2 regions of the Vibrio campbellii CAIM 519 genome follow, and region 1 is predicted to be linked to the other one. Evidence: predicted binding sites of a transcription regulator. Region 1 holds the regulator's gene; the other holds the start of a gene.
What was found. Region 1 encodes PurR, which represses purine synthesis genes. Its sites were predicted from a motif close to TNANGNAAACGTTTNCNTNA; they were not measured.
Positions count from the first base shown of each region.

Region 2: a site for PurR is predicted at 2,992-3,011, ahead of pyrD (quinone-dependent dihydroorotate dehydrogenase). Genes of this name have one in related genera too.

Region 1 is NZ_CP015863.1:1,158,756-1,167,302, forward strand. Features, by position in the region: gene glgA (glycogen synthase GlgA) at 1-1,279, shown strand, start outside; gene A8140_RS05555 (alpha/beta fold hydrolase) at 1,403-2,206, shown strand; gene A8140_RS05560 (putative signal transducing protein) at 2,244-2,561, opposite strand; gene A8140_RS05565 (TVP38/TMEM64 family protein) at 2,561-3,250, opposite strand; gene A8140_RS05570 (TfoX/Sxy family DNA transformation protein) at 3,371-3,961, opposite strand; cyclic di-GMP riboswitch class I at 4,078-4,167, opposite strand; gene purR (HTH-type transcriptional repressor PurR) at 4,447-5,451, opposite strand; gene torD (molecular chaperone TorD) at 5,895-6,542, opposite strand; gene torR (two-component system response regulator TorR) at 6,776-7,489, shown strand; gene elyC (envelope biogenesis factor ElyC) at 7,596-8,402, opposite strand; gene cmoM (tRNA uridine 5-oxyacetic acid(34) methyltransferase CmoM) at 8,517-8,547, shown strand, end outside.
Region 2 is NZ_CP015863.1:1,716,988-1,725,053, reverse strand. Features, by position in the region: gene A8140_RS08140 (NAD-glutamate dehydrogenase) at 1-2,883, shown strand, start outside; gene pyrD (quinone-dependent dihydroorotate dehydrogenase) at 3,188-4,198, shown strand; gene A8140_RS08130 (cell division protein ZapC) at 4,364-4,906, shown strand; gene rlmKL (bifunctional 23S rRNA (guanine(2069)-N(7))-methyltransferase RlmK/23S rRNA (guanine(2445)-N(2))-methyltransferase RlmL) at 5,419-7,542, shown strand; gene A8140_RS08120 (glutaredoxin family protein) at 7,550-7,801, shown strand; gene A8140_RS08115 (ABC transporter ATP-binding protein) at 7,779-8,066, shown strand, end outside.

The sequences.
Region 1 (8,547 bases):
CGTTCTTGAGACAGAGCTAACGAGTTGGCCTCATAACGCTTACCGTGTCCTAAAGCTAACGCTCGGCGACAATCCAGTTTACTTGATTGATTGCCCTCCGTATTTCAATCGTCCTTCCATGTATGCGGAAAATAACCAGGCTTATACCGACAACGGCGAGCGCTTTGCTTTTTTCAGCGCTGCTTGCCTTGATATGTTACCTAAGCTTGGTTTTCAACCAGATATTGTACATGCCAATGATTGGCATACTGGGTTAGTCCCATTCTTGTTAAAACATCGTTACGGTCACGACGCTTTATTTGCGAATACTCGCAGCGTTATCTCTATCCATAATGCGGTATTCAAAGGGGTATTTAGCTATGACGATGTTCAGTGTCTTCCTGAATTTCATTCCCGAAATGTACCAGACGCAGCGGTAAGCGCTACGCACATCACCATGCTTAAAGCGGGGGTGATGAACGCAGATAAAATAAATGCGGTCAGTCCAACTTATGCAGAAGAGCTTAAAACTGAGCTGGGAAGCCATGGTATGGCGTGGGAATTTCAGCAACGTGCTGGAGATTTGATTGGTATTCTTAATGGCTGCGATTACGGCACTTGGAACCCAGAAACCGATTCGAATTTACCGCTAAACTACAAAGCGAATCGACAAAGTATGGTTCGTGGTAAAAACGCATGTAAGAGGGCGCTGCAAGAACAACTGGGTCTTGAAGCGTCCGATTGTGCCATGTTTGGTATGGTGTGCCGCCTGACACAGCAAAAAGGGGTTCATTATCTGTTGCCGGCATTGGCTGATTTTCTAAAACACGATGTTCAGCTTGTTGTGGTTGGCACTGGCGATCCTATTCTGGCTGCGCAGTTACGAGATGTTGCCGCACAGTTTTCGGATAAGTTTGTTTTTGTTGAAGCTTATGACAACGAGCTCGCGCACTTGGTTGAGGCCGGCTCAGATTTCTTCTTAATGCCTTCTGAGTTTGAGCCTTGTGGTTTGAACCAAATCTACAGCATGGCCTATGGCACTTTGCCTATCGTTCGTGGGGTGGGGGGCTTAAAAGATAGCGTGAATGACTACGACGTAGATCCAACAGACGCAACGGGTTTTGTTTTTTATGAGCCGACGCCACAAGGATTGTTGCTTACCATGCTACGAGCATTATTGCTGTATGCACAAAATGTGAACGAAGTAAGGCGAGTACAACTGCATGCTATGCAAAAAGACTTTTGCTGGCGCAAAACGGCTGAAGAGTATTTGCAACTGTATAGAGCTGCGTTAAATTGACGCAAAATTTTTAGAAAGTGTAACGAAAGGCACCGAATTAGGTGCCTTTATTACTCTTGTCCTAATAGAGTGTGTTAGGATTTATTTATTCCTGTCCAAAAAGAATGTTTTTCATACTGATACATGACTCAGCCACTTTTATTCCACAAAACCTATTTACACCCTACTAGTAAAGAGTGGGTCGTTTTCGTTCATGGTGCTGGTGGCAGTTCTTCGATATGGTTTAAACAGATCAAGGCTTATAAGCAGCACTTCAACTTATTGCTGATTGATCTTCGAGGACACGGAAAATCCAATCAACTGCTTAAAGAGTTGATGACAAGCCGTTATACCTTTACGGCAGTCACCCAAGATATTTTAAAAGTCCTAGATCACCTTAAGATTCAGTCCGCGCACTTTGTCGGTATGTCTCTGGGGACCATCATTGTTCGTAACCTTGCCGAGCTGGCTTCAGAACGCGTACGCTCTATGGTTCTTGGCGGGGCGGTGACACGTTTGAATACACGCTCTCAAATCCTAGTGAGACTTGGTAACTTCGGTAAGCACATCCTGCCATACATGTGGCTGTATAAGTTATTTGCTTACATTGTGATGCCACAGAAGAACCAACGTGAATCGCGACATTTATTTATTCGCGAAGCAAAGAAGCTGTGCCAGAAAGAATTCAAACGTTGGTTTATTTTGGCTGCAGATGTGAACCCGTTGATGCGATATTTTAAAGATCGTGAGCTTCCAATCCCAACCCTATACTTGATGGGGGACAGAGATTATATGTTTATTAAACCTGTCAAAGAGATGGTTGCGGTACATAAGCTCAGCGTCTTGCGCGAAATTCCTGATTGTGGCCACGTGTGTAATGTGGAAAGACCAGACGACTTTAATCAGCATTCTATCGAGTTCATTAAGCAGCAAAGTCTTGCGGCTTAATAGATTTTTCAGTCAGACCCAAAGAGTAGGGGAGCCATTATGGCTCCCCTATTTGATATCCACATTGCCAGCATGCCCCAAACTGACCTTCATTTTGTTCTGAACATTGTGGGCATCGCCAATCTTGATAAGTTCGGTCCGCTTGTTGTCGATAATCTTCAACAATGGCTGACGCTTTCAACTCTTGCTCTGGATGTAAAAGCCAAACATACGGGTCTGTATCATCGCCAAATGGCAGTTCGCCTTTCAAGCCAAACATTCCCTCGCCTCTTACTTCACAAGCTATCTGTTCGGTTTTTAGAAGCTCGCAAACGATATGAGCTTCAGCAGGATTCTTGGCGACGTATATTTTCATTAAGCGTTTCCGTTTTGTACTTGAGCAGGGCGAACTTTATTCATAACCCATTTTGCGATGATTGGGAACAAACCAAGTAACGCAAATGACGCTAATACGGTCGGCGACACAATACCTGATAGGCTATCAATGGTGGCGAGTTGAGTACCAGCGTTTAAGTACACGGCAGTGCCTGGCAGCATACCGATTTGGCTGGTTAAGTAAAAACGCGCAATGGTCATCGGTGTTAACCCCATCAATAAGTTGATAAGGAAAAACGGAAAAACAGGAATCAAGCGCAGAGAAAACAGGTAAAAGGCACCATCTTTTTCAACGCCTTGGTTAATCGCACTCAGTTTACTCCCAAATTTGCTTTGTACCCATTCTCTCAATAGGTAACGGCTACTCAAGAAAGCAATCGTAGCGCCGATGGTGCTGGCAAAAGAAACCAACAATAAGCTAGTCCAAAAACCAAACAAAGCAGCACCGAGCAGGGTAACGACAGCTGCGCCTGGAATCGAAAACGCAGTGATGGCGATATAAGCAAAGAAATAGGTCGCGGCGGCGTATATGAAGTTTTGGTCAATAAAGCTATTTAACGCCTCTTGTTGTGCTTTTGCATTTTCTAGGGTTAGGTATTGGCCAAAATTTACACCTAAAAAGAGGATGGTCGCGACTAGGATCAGTCCTAAAATCATTTTCTTATTCATATCAATTGCTCCGTTTGGCTTCTTAAATAATAAGACAGAATGGAATAAGAAAAAATTTCAAAAAAAAACCGCAGCGTGAAAACTGCGGCTTTTACTCAATGTCATACTGATATGAACGCGCTACGGGAGAGCACTCATCAATTCTTCTCGGCGAGACTGAGGTACGACGCTCCAATGTGTACCGTTGATTGCGCCCTCTAGTGCCCACAACAACTCAAGGCTTACCGTTGAGGCATGCGTATCTTGGATTGCTTTGTAAGCGTTTAAGGCACCTTCTTCTTCTAGCTGCTCGACAGAGTCAATGCCTGCTTTCTTCAACATACGTTCAGTTGCTAGGCGAAGGTTCGGAAGGTCTTTCAATCGGTTAGGTTTGGTGCTCGCTTGTTGCTTTTTCTCTTGCTTAGCGGTCTCTAGAGATTGCTTTGCAACTTCAATCAAGCGATCGGTTGAATCCCATAGATCATTAGAAATCGCATAGTATTTCGTAACAACTGGGAAACCACGTTTTTTGTAGACGTACGGTTTTAGTCCTTGAGTCTCGAAGTCAGAAGATGTTTGTCGGTCAGCTCGAATGTGAAGTTGGTTGTTTACGACTAGCGCAAACATCGTTTCATCAGCGAAGAGCCCGAAGCCGCCAAACATTGAGCGCGACTTGATATTACCAAGTGCCTCAAACAGCTTCATTGAGTCTTTGAGTATCGGTTTATCCATGGTGTGTTATCTCGGTGTAATTAATATTACGCCACCAAAAATCAGGTCCGAGAGATTAGCAAATGCATGCAGACACAATGTCATTAAAGGGTAAACTCACTTAATGCATATTTGCCATCGGTAACCCCGCTACCTTCCATCTAATTCGATGGTTCAGGCCGGAGGCTTTGCGTCCCACCCTTTCGAATGGTTTGCCCTGTGCGTGACCATTTGAGAATACTTCGTATATTGAATTAACATCACGTTTCAAGTACCAAAGTGTGATCTTGGTTCAGTTAATAGTGCTATTTTGGTGTGTTTAGTTTCATATTTTGGACTGCTTAATTGCCATACTAAAGCTTGATGTAGGAAATGGGCTACAAGTGAGTTAAAACAGCAACTTATCTTAGCTTTTGATTGTATAAGCGATGTCGAATGTTTCAAAAAAGTTATTTTACGCAATAAAAAAGCGCCCCGAAGAGCGCTTTATAAAAATTGAGGTGAAATTAGTTCAATTTCTTAACTGTATTGCGAACTACGATCTCTGGCTGCATCTCAAACACACGCTTTTCGTGCTCTTTGTCTTTGATGCGCTCTAGTAGAATTTCAAACGCGTTTTTACCCACACGACGTTTCGGTTGGTGGATCGTTGTTAGCGGCGGTGAGAAGTACTCAGCAAGCTCAATGTTGTCGTAGCCGATAACGGAGATGTCATCTGGTACTTTGATGCCATTTTGTTGTAGACGGCTCATCAACCCTAACGCCATTGTATCGTTAAAGCAGAATACAGCAGTTGGGCGTTTTTCCATTGCAGTGATGTTGTCTGCAGCAAGTACTGCTGTATCACACTCGAAGTTACCTTCAAGAACCCAATCTTCGTTTATTGCAAGATTTGCTTCAGCCATTGCACGACGGTAGCCTGCGATACGCTCTTGGCACGCTGCCTTTTCAAAGTGGCCACTCAAACATGCGATGTCAGTATGACCGTTGTCGATCAGGTATTTCGTCGCGATGTAACCGCCTTCTTCTGAGTTATCAATGATCTTATCTGCCTGTGAGCTTTCTGGGCCCCAGTCCATTACCACTTTAGGAATGTCTGAATGGCGATCAAGCATCTCTTTTAGCTCTTCCGTCAAGTCAGAACACATTACTAGGATGCCGTCTACGCGTTTCTCAGCAAGCATGCGGATGTAGTCACGTTGTTTCTCGTAGATACCACCAGTGTTACATAAGATCAGTGTGTAACCTTGACGGTAACAGTAGCTTTCAACACCATCGATCACTTCAGAGAAGAATAGGTTGGTTGATTGAGTAACTAACATACCGATAGTACGAGTAGAGTTGCATTTCAAACTACGAGCAACAGCACTTGGCGCGTAATTGAGCTCATCCACTGCTTTCATTACTTTTTCTTGAGTGGTCTCTGCAACAAAGCGAGTTTTGTTAATTACGTGCGAAACTGTTGTGGTAGAAACGCCGGCTAAGCGAGCAACGTCTTTAATAGTGGCCATAAATGATGTCCTGTATCGAGCTACTGAATACCGTAGTGAAGACAACCATACGTTTAGGGTCTTGCGCAAACCGAGCAACTGCAGAAAGGGCATTGCTGAGATATTTGGCAGCGGTTGTTCCGAAATCGGTATAAAAATGTTTGTAGCAACATTTGTTGCTGAAACGCCTATTCCTGTCTTACATAAATGAGAAATAGGTCAGCAATCATGTTAAGAAAACACGAAAACCGCTATATTTCAGCGGTTTACATATAAATCATATTTAATCGTTTGCGCTCACATTTTAGACTGATGTGGGCAGACTGGCAATATTTTCAGCGGTTGTTTTGTGCCTTTGAGGTCACATTTTAACGGCTAAATTTGTTGGGTTTCTATGAGCCAGATTAAAAATAAACGAATAAAATAGGGAGCCTAAATAGCAGGCTCCCTAAAATAGGCGGCAATTATTCACCAAGAAGGTAGGTGCTGTCCAGTTTACAGAATGCAATTAATAGTTGCGCAACGCTAACATAGAAGCCAAATTCATCGAATTGCTTACATTTAGCAGCAAACTGAGGCAACCAAGTCATAAGGTGCTGCTGGATGAATTCGTTCTGTTTCTCGAACGCTTCTTCCATATGCTTTTCTTGCTCTAGTTCGTTTGAGCGAATGATCATGTTGCCTAAGAAATCCAGCTCTACCGCTAAGTGGTCTGCTGGTTCTTTAAGGTTTTCGTCTACCTGCACGCCAAAATCAGCCATCAGCTTTTCCATCTCTTCTGCTGGTTTATCATTTAGCAGGCCAGATTTACCGATGTACATAGAGGCGTAAGGCAGTGCGCCGTGTTTTTCTGTTTTAAGGAAAAGTTCGCAGAAGTCTGCAGCTAATTCTAGCTGAGCGTCTTCACGATCTTGTTGGCGGTTGAGTGCATCAACAAGGGTATCAACGGCTGGTTTCAGTGATTCATTTTCACCAAGGCCGGCTAAAAAGCTTCGAATTTCAACACTGTGGTAGGCTTCCAATTCATTTTCTGTCAGCTCTTTTGCGAACAGACTAGAAAACCACCAATAGATCTCGGCGCGTTTTTCGTTAAAAGCTTTCACTTCTTGCATTTTTTTGCTCCTGAATGATTCTCCCTTAAGTGTAAACAATTAAGATGAATAGCAGTAACTATAATTGTTATGCTTTGTGGGAAAATATTCGTAGTTATGTATGGCCGTAAATAAACTTGCTTTGAATCAATAAAATCGCAAAATCTTGCATTTTAATGGTTCCACGACTAGAAATGTTACTAGTTATGAATAGAATACGTCTTGGATAATAAAAAAGACAGAAAGTGGTGTAAATGAGCTATCACGTATTAGTCGTAGAAGATGATGTTGTAACTCGTAGTAAGCTTGCGGGCTATTTCCAAAACGAAGGCTACAAAGTCAGTGAAGCAGAAAGTGGCGCAGAGATGCGTGAAGTGCTGCAAGGTGGCGATGTAGATTTAATTATGCTGGATATTAACTTGCCCGGCGAAGACGGCCTGATGCTTACGCGTGAATTACGCAGCCAATCAGATATCGGCATCATATTAGTGACAGGACGCACGGATAGCATTGACAAAATCGTTGGCCTAGAAATGGGCGCAGACGATTATGTGACAAAGCCTTTTGAACTAAGGGAATTACTGGTTCGCGTTAAGAACTTGCTATGGCGCATCTCTGCGGCTCGCAACGGTTCTCAAAAAGCAGCCAGCGACACTAATGAAGAACACATTGTGCGCTTCGGTGAGTGGACGTTTGATATTCAACGTCGTGCTCTAAGCCGCAATGGTGAGCCAGTGAAACTAACGAAAGCAGAATATGAGCTGTTAGTTGCATTGTCTTCGTACCCAAATCAGGTACTTAGCCGTGAGCGTATTTTGAATATGATCAGCCACCGAGTGGATGCGCCAAACGATCGTACTATCGACGTTTTGATTCGCCGCATGCGAGCTAAGATGGAGTTTGACCCTAAGAACCCACAAATCTTTGTGACGGTTCACGGTGAAGGCTACATGTTCGCTGGTGACTAAATCATCGCAGTAAAGAAAAAGGAGAGCACTGGCTCTCCTTTTTTGTGTCTGTCATTTTTGTAGCGCAATCTGGCGTAAGATGCTTGCTAGCTATTAAACGCTGTTTCTATGGCTGCAATATTTCAGGATCTTCCATTTCAACCATTGGTGTTTGACCGACGTTGTCGCGCAGCTTTTGCCATAACCCACCAAGGTATTCATACCAGTAGAGTTCGGTTTGCTCTAGGTAGCGTGCTTTTGGTGCGTATTTCTGCCATGGCTGCTCGATGTCATCAATCGCCATAAAGTTCGTTGGTGCTGGGATTGGTTTAATACCCGCAGCGTTGAACTCATACAAAGCACGTTTCATGTGGCTAGCAGAAGTCACTAACACAATATCTTTTTGTTTTACGAAGGCTGCCGCTTGGCGTGCTTCTTCCCAGGTGTCTTTCGCGTCTTCCAACAAAATGATATCGGATTTGGCTACACCAAGAGAAAGCGCAACGTTCGCCATCATACGAGCATGGCTTATTTCAGAGCCGCCAGCGTAGCCAGACAGAATGAGTTTTGCACCTGGGTACATACGCAAAATACGAATGCCTTCGGTGAGTCGCATCAGTGATGTGCGACTTAATTGAGAAGTGGGTGGGATCTCATTGTCCACCACATGGCCGTTACCGAGCACCATGACATAGTCAACAGTACCAGAAACAGGTAAAAACGCTTTGTACTCGCGCTCAAGAGGCATTAACAGCTTGGTTGAAACAGGTTGAAAGGCAACAAGAAAAATGCCGACGAAAGAGAATAGAACGACAAAGCAGCCAGTTTTACGTTTTGTGGTAAAACTAATGAGAGCAAGACCTAACAAGCCTATGATTAACAATGCCGGAAGTGGCATAAGCAAGGCAGACATTACTTTTTTCAGCTCAAACATACGAAAATAGTCCGAAAAAACATCAATTGATTATAAAAATGAGGTTGACCCTCTTTATTCCTGCTTTCCTTGTGACAGAATAGCGGCACAATCCGATATGATAACCCAGCAGAAGTGACAGAAGACCGCAATTTCGACGATATCG
Region 2 (8,066 bases), 560 kb from region 1:
CTAGGCGCTTCACTGTCTGGTCGTGAAATCTCAATCCTTCGTGCATACGCGCGTTACATGCGCCAAGTTGGCTTCCCATTCAGCCAACAATATATCGAAGATACCCTGAGCCATTACCCGGATTTAGCTACGGGTCTCGTTAACCTGTTTGCTAAACGATTCGATCCAAAACACAAGGGTAGTGAGAAAGGTCAGAACGATCTCATTAAGAAGATTACTGAAGAATTGGATCGTGTGGAAAGCTTGGATGATGATCGTATTATCCGTCGCTACATGGAAATGATCACAGCAACGCTTCGTACTAACTACTACCAGTTGGACGAAGATAAGCAGCCAAAACCTTGGTTATCATTGAAGATGAAGCCAAGCGAAATACCAGATATTCCTCAACCTGTGCCTGCATTTGAAATCTTTGTGTACGCACCGGATATTGAAGGTGTGCACCTACGTGGCGGTAAAGTCGCACGTGGTGGTTTACGTTGGTCGGACCGTCAAGAGGACTTCCGTACGGAGATTCTTGGACTGGTTAAAGCACAGCAAGTTAAGAACACGGTTATTGTCCCTGTAGGTGCAAAAGGCGGCTTCGTATGTAAACGTCAGCACACTCTAACTAACCGTGATGACATCTTTGCTGAAGGTCAGCGTTGTTACAAACGCTTCATTCGCGCGCTTCTTGATGTTTCCGATAACATCATCGAAGGTGAAGTTATTCCGCCGAAGAGTGTTGTACGTCACGATGAAGACGACCCATACTTGGTTGTTGCAGCCGATAAAGGCACAGCGACGTTCTCTGATTTGGCGAACTCTGTGTCGGACGAGTACAACTTCTGGCTAGGTGATGCGTTTGCGTCAGGTGGTTCTAACGGTTACGACCACAAAGCAATGGGTATCACAGCTAAAGGTGGTTGGGAATCGGTGAAACGCCACTTCCGTGAAATGGGCATCAACTGTCAAACCACTGACTTCACGGCAATTGGTGTTGGTGATATGGCGGGTGACGTGTTTGGTAACGGTATGCTGCTATCTAAGCATATTCGTCTGCAAGCTGCGTTTAACCACATGCACATTTTCATTGATCCAAATCCAGATTCAGCCACCAGCTGGGAAGAGCGTAATCGCTTATTCAATCTGCCACGATCAAGCTGGGAAGATTACAACGCTGAGTTGATCTCACAGGGCGGTGGTATTTTCTCTCGTCGCTCTAAATCGATCCAACTAACGCCAGAAATCCAAAAAATGTTAGGTACGAAGAAAGCGTCTTTAGCACCAAATGATCTGATTAAGATGATCCTGCAAATGGAAGTGGATCTACTTTGGAATGGTGGTATCGGTACGTATGTTAAAGCTTCTAGCGAGACACACACTGACGTTGGCGACCGTGCAAACGACGTACTCCGCATCGATGGATGTGATTTAAAAGCGAAAGTCGTTGGTGAAGGCGGTAACTTGGGTATGACTCAGTTGGGTCGTATCGAATACGCAACCACAGGCGGTCGTGTAAATACGGACTTTGTAGATAATGTTGGCGGCGTAGACTGCTCGGACAATGAAGTTAACATTAAGATCTTCTTGAACGGTCTTGTATCAAATGGTGATCTAACGGTTAAACAGCGCAACCAGATTCTGGAATCGATGGAAGACGAAGTGGGTGAGATCGTATTGGACGATGCATATCGCCAGTCTGAGTCGATTTCTGTGACTGAACAACAAGGTGTTGGCATCGTTAAAGAGCAAATCCGCTTTATCCATACAATGGAGAAGGCAGGGTACTTGGATCGTGCTCTTGAGTACATTCCTGACGATGAAACGCTCATTGAGCGCGAAAAACAAGGTCTTGGCCTGACACGTCCTGAGCTTTCGGTTCTGGTAGCGTACGGTAAGATGGTTTTGAAAGAGCAATTGGTCGCTGACGAAATTGCAAATGACGAATTCCATGGAAAACAATTAGTTGCTTACTTCCCAATCGAGTTACGCCGTAACTACAAAGATCAAATGGTAAACCATCCACTGCGTGCTGAAATCATCGCAACAGCGTTAGCAAACCAAATGGTTAATGAAATGGGCTGTAACTTCGTGACTCGTCTTCAAGAAGAAACGGGCGCGAGCGTGGTTGATATCGCAAATGCTTACAGTGCAACCCGTGAAATCTTTGAACTGGAAGGTATTCTTAAGCAAACTCGTGCACTAGATAATGTTGCAACCGCAGAAGCTCAATATGAGATTATGTTCTACGTGCGTCGCGCATTACGCCGTATTTCTCGCTGGTTATTACGTAACCGTAGCGGTAAGAGCACAGTAGCTGAGCTCGTTGCAGTATATAAAGACGATGTTCACACTATTACTGAAACGCTGGACACCATGCTAGTTGCATCAGAAGTCGAAGAGCATAACGAACTTGCTCAGAAATGGATTGAGCGTGGAGTAGAAGAGAAGCTGGCTCATCATGTGGCTCGTCTTTCTAGCCTGCAGTCAGCACTGGATATCTCAGCAGTGGCAAGTGAAACAGGTAAAACCGTTGAGCAAGCTTCGAAGCTTTACTTCAACTTAGGTGACCGTCTATCACTTCACTGGTTCTTGAAACAAATCAATGGTCAAGCGGTAGACAACAACTGGCAAGCTCTTGCGCGTGCGGCGTTCCGTGAAGATCTTGATTGGCAACAACGTCAATTGACAGCTCAAGTACTAACTTGTGGTTGCTCAACAGAAGTTCTAGATGTGATGCAAGCGCTAGAAGATTGGATGACAACGAATGAGCTGTCACTCCATCGTTGGGAAAGCATCTTGAACGAGTTCAAAGTCGGCTCAGTTCATGAGTTCGCTAAGTTCTCTGTAGCGCTTCGAGAGTTGGTTCTACTCAACTTAAACTGCTCTTCAAACGAATAGGGTAAGCCACTTTAGCAAAAGCCTCGCAATCGCGGGGCTTTTTTATGTTCAAATCATAATAACTACCCATGAATAGTGACGCCGTAACTCCATGTTTAAGTTTTTATGGCATGAAATCGTTTGCTTTTAAAGAAAAAGCTAGCAATTTTGTACAGAGAATAGTTCGCTAATCGACTGTTTTTATGAGCAAAACTAAAATGAGACGTACTATTTTGCTGAATTCACTCATTTCCATTGAATTGCATTGAAAAACAGTAAATAATATTGACCCGTTTACACGGGGCTTTTTTCTTTCGGAGGCACAATGCTTTACCGTCTAGCCAGAACTGGCTTTTTCCAACTTGATGCCGAAAAGGCACATGATCTTGCAATCAAAAACTTCCAACGCTTTAACGGCACTCCTCTCGATCTTTTCTATCGTCAACAATTACCAAATCGTCCAGTAGAATGCATGGGACTTACATTCCGTAACCCAGTTGGTCTTGCTGCTGGCTTGGATAAAAACGGCGAATGTATCGAAGCATTTGACGCTATGGGCTTTGGTTTTGTCGAAGTTGGTACTGTTACGCCTCGTCCGCAACCAGGTAATGACAAGCCACGCTTGTTCCGCCTAGTTGAAGCGGAAGGTATCATCAACCGCATGGGCTTTAACAACCTAGGTGTGGATCAACTGGTTGAGAATGTGAAAAAGGCAAAATACAACTGCGTTCTTGGTATCAACATTGGTAAGAATAAAGACACACCAATTGAGAATGGGGCAGAGGACTACCTGATTTGTATGGAAAAAGTGTACGAATATGCCGGTTACATTGCCGTGAACATCTCGTCACCAAATACACCAGGACTTCGTTCGCTTCAGTACGGTGAAGCGCTAGACGAGTTGTTATCAGAACTCAAAGAGAAACAAGCAGAACTTGCTGAAAAACACGGTAAGTACGTACCACTTGCGCTAAAAATTGCACCGGATTTGAGTGATGACGAAATCAGCCAGATCTGTGATTCTCTAATTAAGAACAACATTGACGGCGTTATCGCAACAAACACGACGTTGGATCGCACAGTCGTTGAAGGTATGAAGCATGCAAACGAAGCGGGTGGTCTAAGTGGACGTCCGGTGCAATCTCATTCAACTGAGGTTGTTCGTAAACTTCATCAAGAACTTAGCGATAAACTTCCGATCATTGGTGTCGGTGGTGTTGACTCTTACGTTGCTGCGAAAGAGAAAATGATGGCTGGCGCTCAACTTGTTCAAGTTTATACAGGTTTCATCTACCACGGCCCAGGTCTCGTACGCGATATTGTTAAAAATCTATAAGAACAATCGCTAAATCGTTGAGAAATCGACGCTTGTTACTAAAAAAAGAGGAATTCGTTTCCTCTTTTTTTTTGTCCGTTCGTTTGTAAAATTTAAAAATCATGAGTAGGTAATTAAGCGTCTTACCTCTTATTACTGTTTAACTAGTCACAAGAGAACGGAATAATGCTTAAACCCAGCGACAAATGGAATTGGTATTTTGACGAGCAGAAAGCTTGCCTAATGCTGGATTTAGGGGAGGAGATGATTTTCCAAACCAATCTATGCCGTAAGCTGTTGGTCAATTGTGCCTTCTCAGACAATGAATTCACCGTTGATGACGCAAGCGCGTTCCAAACTTACAACGAACGAATCCGTTGTCTCGACATCAACGAATACCGTCAAGCCGAACTTACGCTTTATTGCGTAGCCGCGAAACGCTTTCACAAGCCAGTCCAGCCTAAGAGCTGGTTCTTCGACGCTCAATGTGATGGACATGAGCCAGAAGAAGGAGACATGGTCTTCCTAACAAACCGATATTCAGAAGGTGTGTTCGTCGTCCTAGAGCCTGGTGAAACATCAAGTCTGTGTGCTTATGTTGGACAAGAAGAATTCCTGCTAGACGGCAACAAAACGCTCCAGTTTGGACAACCGATTAAAGTAATGCATGATCGCATGGTGTGTGCTAATCACTTATTCATGATGGCACCGATGGCGATGGTGGGTTAGTTTCCTTTTGATTTTTTCTTTATTTTCGTTCCTTTGTTTGCATTAATCGACCGCATTAGGTCGATTTTTTTTGCCTAGAGTTTTTCCAAATCTCTCCTAGTACGCACCCCAAACTCACCCCTAAGTGAGGGGATTTCATATCTCATATATGAAGCAGCTCACTTTTAATCCAATTTTTCCACTTTAGCTTTTCCTTAAATTAGGCAACGAGACGCTTAATATTTCATCTTTTATTCCCCTATAAGTAGTTTTTGTAAGTAAATTACACGCCAAAATTCCATTTGGTATATACCAATTTGACGATGAATAAGTATTTACTTTCACCACAGGCCGCATTTTTACGATAAGGTGATAAGGAGACGTATTCTGTTTATGAAGGTGATGTGATCTGACTTTCAGTTGGTGATATTGGTGACTGTTTGCGCTAATAAAGCGAAAAAGCCTTTAAAAACGAGGCATTGATCGTAAAGTCAGGTATAATTAAAGCCATTTTTTATCGACGAAAGAACACTATGAATCAATATCTCGCGGTAACTTCAAACGGCATGGAAAACTTGCTTGCAGAAGAGCTGACTAAACTAGGCATTGAAAACGCCAAGCCAGTACAGGCAGGCGTTAAATTTAAGGCGACGAATGAACAAATTTACCGTTGCTGTTTGTGGAGCCGTTTGGCGTCTCGATTTGTACGTGTTTTATCGGAGTTTACCTGTAACGACGACATGGACCTTTACCTGTCGACGTCTTCAATTAACTGGGTAAACCAATTCCACAGCTCAAAGCGTTTTGTGGTTGATTTCAACGGTACCAACCGTGAAATCCGCAACAGCCAATATGGTGCAATGAAAGTCAAAGATGGCATCGTTGACTGCTTTGAGAAGAAAGGACTTCCTCGTCCAAACATTAGCAAAGAACGCCCAGATATTCGCGTTCACGTTCGTCTACACAAAGACAAAGCGATTCTTGGTGTCGACATGGTAGGCAGTGGTCTTCATCAACGTGGCTACCGTCCAGAATCTGGTCGAGCTCCACTACGTGAAACACTCGCAGCCGCTATTATCATGCGTTGTGGCTGGGATGGCTCTCAACCACTTCTAGACCCAATGTGTGGTTCTGGTACGTTGCTGATTGAAGCAGCAATGATGGCAGCGAACATGGCACCTGGCGTTAAGCGCAAACAGTGGGGTTTTGAAGCGCTAGAAGATTTTGAACCTGAGCTTTGGGCTGAGATTAAATCAGAAGCAAATGTACAGGCTCGACGCGGCGTCAAAAAAGTTGACGCTAAGTTTTTCGGCTTCGATAACGACCCGAAAGTACTGAAGGTTGCTCAAGACAACGCTCGCAGAGCTGGCGTTGAAGAGCTAATTACTTTTGCACAAGGTGACGCGGCAACCATCACTCGTCCGGCTGGCTTCGAAGCAGGCGTTATCGTTTCTAACCCTCCTTATGGTGAGCGTCTTGGTACTGAGCCTGGTTTGATTGCGCTATACACAGCATTTGGTGGCCAGCTAAAAGCTGAGTTTGGCGGTTGTAAAGCGTCTATCTTCTCTAGTTCAGACGAGCTACTAAGCTGTCTTCGTATGCGTGCAGACAAACAGTTCAAATTGAATAACGGTGCGTTACCGTGTCACCAAAAGAACTACAGCATTGCAGAGCGCAGCGCTGATGAAGTGAAAGGCGCGGACACTAATGTTCAGATCGCACATGACTTTTCAAACCGTTTGAAGAAAAATATCGGCAAGATTGGCAAGTGGGCGCGTAAAGAGAAGCTAGACTGTTACCGTATCTACGATGCGGACCTTCCAGAATACAACGTGGCTATCGACGTTTATGGCGATCAAATTGTGATTCAGGAATACGCGGCACCTAAGAATATTCCTGAAGAAAAAGCTAAGCGTCGTTTGACGGACATTATCCGTGCAACGATTCAGGTGACAGGCGTAGAAGCGAACAAAGTTGTACTGAAAGTTCGTGAGAAGCAGAAAGGCCGAAGTCAGTACCAAAAACTAGGTCAAGTTTCAGAGACACTTGAAGTGAACGAGTACGGCGTAAAGCTGATCGTAAACCTTCACGACTACCTAGACACGGGCTTGTTCTTGGATCATAAGATCACTCGTCGTCGCCTTGGTGAAATGGCTCAGGGTAAAGATTTCCTTAACTTGTTTGCTTACACTGGTAGTGCGACAGTGCACGCTGCAGTTGGTGGTGCGCGTTCTACAACCACGGTAGACATGTCTAACACTTACCTGAACTGGGCGAGAGACAACATGCAGCTAAATGGCTGCGTGGGTCGCCAGCATCGTTTTGAGCAAGCTGACTGTCTACAGTGGCTTGAGAACGCAAAAGGTGAATACGATCTTATCTTTATTGATCCACCGACATTCTCTAACTCTAAGCGAATGGAAACGTCGTTCGACGTGCAACGCGACCACATTAAGCTAATGACAAACCTTAAGCGCCTGTTGCGTGCTGGCGGTACGATTGTTTTCTCGAACAACAAACGTCACTTCAAGATGGACGAAGCAGGGCTTGCAGAACTGGGCTTAAAAGCGCAGAACATTTCATCTCAAACTCTGCCAATGGATTTCTCTCGTAACAAACAGATTCACAACTGCTGGTTGGTTACGCACGCAGAATAGGGACAGGATGTTGAACGTGCTAACACTTTACAGCACAGAAGGATGCCACCTCTGTGAGATGGCGTTTGACCTCGTTGGTCAGATTGGTCTCGCCGAACAAACACACATCGTCGACATTGCGTTCGACGATGTTCTCTTTTCTCGTTACGGCGTCACAATTCCTGTATTAAAATATCAAGACTCTGAGTTGAACTGGCCGTTTGACTTAGAACAACTCACACATTGGTTGGATAATAATGGCATTACTTACCATTCATAACGCGCAACTTGCATTTGGTGATCACCCATTGCTAGATAAAGCGGAGTTCGCTCTTCAAGAAAACGAACGCGTTTGTTTAGTTGGTCGTAACGGTGCAGGTAAGTCCACGTTAATGAAAGTGCTTGCCGGCGACATTTTGTTGGACGATGGCAAGATTCAAATCACTCAAGACGTAGTTGTTTCTCGACTTGAACAAGATCCACCGCGCAATCAAGAGGGTACGGTTTACGAATACGTATCTGGCGGTTTGGCTGAAATCGGTAAA